Robiginitalea biformata HTCC2501: one gene and its partner. The protein of the gene in region 2 interacts with the protein of the main gene of each other region in a pairwise test. Links are inferred from orthologs where the notes say so. Each region holds a gene or a part of one and is shown on either strand. Other genes may lie near its edges.

What was found.
Region 1: the proteins of RB2501_RS03990 (region 2) and def interact in binary tests that used the Escherichia coli proteins (3 or more experiments, as listed by UniProt). The link is inferred for Robiginitalea biformata HTCC2501 from one-to-one orthologs.

The regions. Positions count from the first base shown.
Region 1 is NC_013222.1:1,789,232-1,792,450, forward strand. What follows is about bases 138-3,031. They hold def (peptide deformylase), read left to right. Parts: upstream 138-1,236; coding sequence 1,237-1,827; downstream 1,828-3,031. Other genes in these bases: RB2501_RS07985 (2,3,4,5-tetrahydropyridine-2,6-dicarboxylate N-succinyltransferase), read right to left, coding at 138-722; ruvX (Holliday junction resolvase RuvX), read left to right, coding at 824-1,240; RB2501_RS08000 (DUF5606 family protein), read left to right, coding at 1,866-2,339; RB2501_RS08005 (amidohydrolase family protein), read left to right, coding at 2,466-3,031. Also shown: more of RB2501_RS07985, read right to left, coding at 1-137; more of RB2501_RS08005, read left to right, coding at 3,032-3,219. UniProt on the Escherichia coli protein: Removes the formyl group from the N-terminal Met of newly synthesized proteins. Requires at least a dipeptide for an efficient rate of reaction. N-terminal L-methionine is a prerequisite for activity but the enzyme has broad specificity at other positions.
Region 2 is NC_013222.1:898,393-901,597, forward strand. The notes cover bases 302-3,181. They hold RB2501_RS03990 (aspartate-semialdehyde dehydrogenase), read right to left. Parts: upstream 2,297-3,181; coding sequence 1,307-2,296; downstream 302-1,306. Other genes in these bases: RB2501_RS03985 (prolyl oligopeptidase family serine peptidase), read right to left, coding at 302-1,120; mscL (large-conductance mechanosensitive channel protein MscL), read right to left, coding at 2,569-2,979; alr (alanine racemase), read right to left, coding at 3,119-3,181. Outside these bases: more of RB2501_RS03985, read right to left, coding at 1-301; more of alr, read right to left, coding at 3,182-3,205.

The DNA of each region.
Region 1 (3,219 bases), 890 kb from region 2 along the record:
ACCTGGTAGGTCCCGGCCGGGAATTCCTTGGTATAGCTGCCGGGGATTACTACGGAACGGGCGGGAACGCGACCTTTGTATTCCACAGGGGATGCCCCACTGACATCGATGATCCGCGTGGATGCCGTGAGCACCACGTTGGCCCCGAGTACGGCTTCCCGTTCCACCCGCACGCCTTCTACAACAATGGACCGGCTGCCGATAAAGGCATTGTCCTCGATGATGACCGGGGCGGCCTGGAGGGGTTCCAGGACCCCGCCGATCCCGACGCCGCCGCTCAGGTGAACGTTCTTCCCGATCTGTGCGCAACTGCCCACTGTGGCCCAGGTATCCACCATCGTACCCTGGTCCACATAAGCGCCAATATTCACGTAACTGGGCATCAGGATCGTCCCCCCGGCAATGTATGCACCGTGGCGGGCTACTGCATGGGGAACCACGCGGATGCCTTTTTCGCGATACCCTTTCTTAAGGGGAATCTTGTCGTGGTATTCAAAAATCCCGGCTTCCAGGGTTTCCATTTTCTGGATGGGGAAATACAGTACGACGCCTTTCTTTACCCATTCCTGGACTTCCCAGCCGTCAGGCCCCGGGTTGGCGCAGCGCAATTCCCCGGCATCGAGCAGGTCGATGACCTCCCGGATCGCTTGTTGTGTTTCTGCTTCCTTGAGCAATTCCCGGTTTTCCCAGGCGGCTTCGATCTTGGTTTTTAACGTGTCCATCGGGTCTTTAGAATTTGCGCAAAGATAGCTGCTGTTGCCCAATTGTCCTGCCGGATTTATACCTGTAACGATTTATCCGTTATTTTTGCCAAAAAATTTATTTGGGCAGGATACTCGCTTTGGACTATGGGCAGAAACGAACCGGCATTGCCGTGACCGACCCGTTGCAGATGATCGCTTCCGGACTGACCACAGTACAGACCCCGGAATTGCTGGATTTCCTGGAAAGCTATATGGGGGAGGAGCAGGTGGAACGAATTGTGATCGGGGAGCCGCGTCGGATGGATAACAGCCCGTCCGGGATCGAAGCCGAAATCCGCAGCTTTATTGAGCGTATAAAAAAACGTTTTCCGGATCTACCCCTGAGCCGGCAGGACGAACGGTTCAGCTCGCAAATGGCGGTCCGGGCCATGATAGAAGGAGGGATGAAGAAAAAGAAACGACGCGATAAGGCAGCCGTGGACAAAATCAGCGCCACCCTGATCCTGCAATCGTATTTAAGCAGCAAAGAATTATGATCTTACCAATAGTCGCATACGGAGACCCGGTACTGCGCAGGAAATGCGAAGCGATTGGGCCGGAATACCCGGAACTCGCCACCCTGATCGAGAATATGTGGGAAACTATGTACCAGGCCAACGGAGTGGGGCTGGCAGCCCCCCAGGTGGGCCGGCCCATCCGGCTGTTCCTGGTCGACACCTCGCCCTTTGCGGAGGACGAGGATTTCTCCCCCGAGGAGCAGGAAAAGCTCCGGGCGTTCAAGCGCGTTTTTATCAATGCGCAGATGCAGGAGGAGACCGGGAAGAAATGGGCTTTCAACGAGGGTTGCCTGAGTATCCCGGATATCCGCGAGGACGTCACCCGGCAGGACACGATTACCCTCCGCTATCAGGATGCGGAATTCAAGGAGCATACGGAGACCTTTGACGGGTTGTTGGCCCGGGTCATCCAGCACGAGTACGACCACATTGAGGGGATCCTTTTTACGGATCACATCTCCTCCCTGAAAAAGCGCCTGCTCAAGGGGAAACTGACCAACATTTCCAAAGGGAAGGTACAGATTGATTATAAGATGCGGTTCCCGGCCGTAAAACGGGGGCGGTAGACTTAATTTTTAGCATATTTGCAGCCGAAAATCACTTTATGAGTTTAGATAAGATATTGTCCATCGCCGGAAAGCCGGGCCTGTTTCGTCTGGTAACGCAAACCCGTTCCGGCTTTGTGGCCGAATCCCTGGCTGACGGGAGGAAGATCAGCGTCGGGATGACCGGCAATGTAAGCGTCCTCTCCGAAATTGCCATCTACACACTGGATGAGGAGCTGCCGCTTCGGGAGGTTTTTGCCAGGATCCAGAAGAAGGAGGACGGGGGCAACACCTCCATCAACCACAAGGCGGGAAAACTTGAGCTCGAGGAATATTTCTTTGAGGTGCTTCCGAATTACGACGAGGACCGCGTCTACACGAGCGACATCCGCAAGGTGATCCAATGGTACAACCTGTTGCTGGACAACGGTTTTGAAGATTTTTCGGACCCGGACGCTGCTGAGGAGGGCCAGGAAGCGGATGCAGACGGGAGCGGACCTGCCCCCGCAAACACACCCGGGAAGAAAGGATAGACCCCGGCGACGTATGGGAAACCCCTGTTGAACCGCATGGCCGATCCGGGAAAAGAGCAGGTCGACCCCCGCAGACAGGGGGCATAATTCCCTATATTTAGCGGAGAAACCGCTAATACGTTTAAAATGTTTGCCAAATTCTTTGTGCGCAGGGCCTTGCTGCTGCTCACCGGGTTATTTCTCCTGACTGCTCATTCCCAGAATTCAGGGAAGGATTCCACCGAAAAAGATACCGCCGGAAAGAAAGAGGAAGGCCTCCCCCTGGAGCCGTCCCGCAAAATTTCCTTTCAGGCCCAACAGGGAACCTGGATCTCATTGGATGTCAGCCCGGACGGGCAAACGATTGCCTTTGACCTGATGGGCGATATTTACACCATCCCGGCAACCGGGGGCACGGCCACCGCCCTGACCCGGGGCCTGCCTTATGAGGTGCATCCGCGGTTCAGCCCGGACGGCAAGTCCCTGTTGTATATTTCCGACAAAAGCGGCTCCGAGAATATCTGGATCATGGACCTGGAATCCCGGGAGGAAACCCAGCTTACAAAATCGGAGAACAAACACTACTTCTCAGCGGACTGGTCGCCGGACGGGACCTATGTGGTAGGGGCTGCCGGACGCCGCAACATCAAATTGCACCTGTATCACAGGGAGGGTGGCGGCGGGAGCCAGTTGCTGGACAAACCCGAGAATCTCAAAACCATCGACCCGGCCTTTTCCCCGGATGGCAAACGCATCTACTTCTCCCGGCGGACGGGCGCCTGGAATTACAATGCCCAACTGCCCCAATACCAGATAGGTACCTATGATATGGAGGACGGCGGCTCGGCGGTAATCACCTCCCGATACGGGTCGGCTTTTACCCCCACGCCCAGCCCGGACG
Region 2 (3,205 bases):
AGTCGTATTGCAGGACCTTGGAAATCGCGTCCACCATGTATTCGGCAAAGAAGTAACCGCCCCCGGTATTCGGGCTCAGGACATTTTCGGTTTCCGGGATAAAGTCCACCCAGTTCTCCGGCCCCGGATCGGACGCATCCACCGTGACGATCCGTTTGTTCGGCGCGTCCCGGTCCGTGACAATGTAGAGTTTCGACCCGGAATTTTCGATCACATAGCTATCGGATTCCTCGTCCCCTACAATGGTTTTCAACCCGGAACCAGGGTCCTGCAGGTCCTGGATAAACAATTTATTACCGGAAGTCGTATTGGCCGCCGAAAGGATCAGGTAGCGCTGGTCTTCCGTCACCGAGGCCCTGATATAGCGGTGCTTCTGTTCGGGGGTGCCCCCAAAGATCAACTGGTCCCCGGCCTGCGGCTGCCCGAGTTGGTGGAAATAGACCTTGTGCTGGTCCGTCCTGGCCGAAAGCTCGCTGCCTTCCGGCTTGTCGTAGCTCGAGTAGTAGAAGCCCTCGTTGCCCCTCCAGGAAACCCCGCTGAACTTGATGTCCACCAGGGTGTCTTCGATGATTTCCCGGCTGGCGGCGTCCATGACGATCACCTTGCGCCAGTCGCTGCCCCCCTCGGAGATGGAGTAGGCTACCCGGGAGCCGTCTTCTGTAAAGCTCAGGCCGGCCAGGGAGGTGGTGCCGTCCTCCGAAAAGGTGTTCGGGTCCAGGAAAACCTCGGGGTCGCCCGTTTCCCCCTGGCGGTAGAGGACATACTGGTCCTGCAGCCCGTCGTTTTTGTAGAAGTAAGTCTTCCCGCCCTCTTTGAACGGGGTGCCCAGCTTTTCGTAATTCCAGAGCTTTTCAAGCCGCTGGCGCAGGGCCTCCCGGTAGGGGATGCCGTCCAGGTACCCGAAGGTGACTGCGTTCTGCCGCCGGACCCAGTCTTCGGTTTCCGGGCTCCGGTCGTCTTCGAGCCAGCGGTAAGGATCGGCCACTTCCGTGCCGAAATAGGTATCCACAGTGTCGACTTTCGCAGTTTCCGGGTAGTTTATGGCCATATTCGTTTCGGTTTGATTTTGGCAGGCCGTGAGCAGGAGGCCCAGGCAAAGGATTGCGGTGGTGTGTTTCATGGAGGGTGGTTCAGAAAATCGGACTAAAATACCACAAAAAACGGCCGTCCCAAACCAGGGGTCGGCCGTTTAACAGTATTTTATGGAGCAGACCTCTTTCGCGTTTGCCAAGTGCTGGAAACCGGCCGCAACCGCGAAGTCAGGGTTTGGCGTCAATGGCCGGGCATGCTGGCCGGCTACCGGGTTTCAGACCAGGCCGCGCTCCAGCAGGTGCTCCGCTATCTGGACGGCGTTTGTGGCTGCGCCCTTGCGGAGGTTGTCGGCTACGATCCAGAGATTCAGGGTCTTGGCCTGGCTTTCATCTCGGCGGATCCGACCCACAAAAACCTCGTCTCTGCCATGGGCGAGTACCGGCATCGGGTAGGTGTTTGTGGCGGGGTCGTCCTGCAGCACAACGCCGGGGGTGGCTGAAAGAATCTGCCGTACCTCGTCCAGGTCAAAGTCTTCCCGGAATTCGATGTTTACCGCCTCTGAATGCCCTCCCGCCGTGGGAATCCGAACGGCGGTGGCAGTTACGGAAAACGTGCGGTCGTCCAGGATTTTCTGCGGTTCCCGGGCCAGTTTCATCTCCTCCTTGGTATAGCCGTTCTCCTGGAACACGTCGCAATGGGGCAGGGCATTCCGGTTGATCGGGTGCGGGTAGGCCTTCTCACCGGACACCCCGGCGATTTCATCTTCCAACTGGCGGACAGCCTTCACCCCCGTACCGGAAACGGATTGGTAGGTGGAGACCACCACCCGCTTCATCGTATACCTTGTATGCAGGGGCGCCAGTACCATCACGAGCTGGATGGTGGAACAGTTGGGGTTCGCGATGATCTTGTCTTCCGGCCCAAGTGTATCTGCGTTGATTTCAGGAACCACCAGTTTCTTCCCGGGGTCCATCCGCCAGGCCGAGGAATTGTCGATTACCGTGGTGCCGGCATCCGCAAACCGCGGGGCCCATTCCAGGGAAGTATCCCCTCCGGCCGAGAAAATGGCGATATCCGGCCGTGCTGCTACGGCGTCCGCCAGACCGATTACGGGGTATTCCCGGTCCCTGAACGGGAGCAACCTGCCCACAGAGCGCTCGGAGGCCACCGGCAGCAATTCGGTAACCGGGAAATTGCGCTCGGCCAGTACCCGGAGCATGACTTCGCCCACCATTCCGGTGGCGCCTACAACTGCTACTTTCATCAGATTCGTATTTAGTGAGCCAAAAGTACGCCGGACATAGGTCTCCGGCAAATCCGTCCGGAAAGATTTTTAAAAATAAAACAAAATGTTGCAAATATAACCCCTGAGTGCGTCTATTCCACAGACCCGAAGGAATCGCGTCATCCGGCAGATTAGTTCCCATCCAGACGATAGGGGCCCACCCCAAAAGAAAAACCGCCCGGGCGCGCCGGGCGGTTTAAGTTGCACTTGCTTGTGGTGTAGCGGTTCCCGCCACAAGTCGGGACGCGTCTTTATTTCTTTTTCAGCAGGTCGCGGATTTCGGCCAGCAAGTCTTCCTGGGTGGGCCCTTTGGGGGCTTCCGGTTTGGGCTCTTCTTTTTTGCGGACCTTGTTGTAGGATTTCACGATCATAAACAACACGAACCCGACGATGATCAGGTTGATGATGCTGTTGATCCACGCCCCGTATCGCACGGCGCTTTCCGGTTTTTCCACCGTACCGTCGGCGGCCACCACGGCTTCCGACAGGACGATTTTCATATCGGAGAAATCCACTCCTCCGGTGAAATAGCCCACGATCGGCATCATAATGTCATTGACAAACCCGCTGACCACCAGGCCGATGGCGCTGGCGAGCAAAACTGCAACGGCCAGGTCGATGACATTGCCGGTCATAATAAACTTCTTGAATTCTTTTAGCATGGTTCCATTTGATTGGTTATGCTGCTCAAAATACTAAAAATTTGCAGAGTAGCCCCCAAGAGATATCATTTTCAGCGGATTAGGCTATTTAAAGGCCCATCGGTCGCCCCGGACGAATACCGGACGAATATTGAAAAGCTCAATGTTCTTCCAGGATTTCCCGCGCCACCCGCCGGGAGATACCCGTTAGGAGTTCATAGGAAATGGTGCCGGCTCCGCGAGCCAG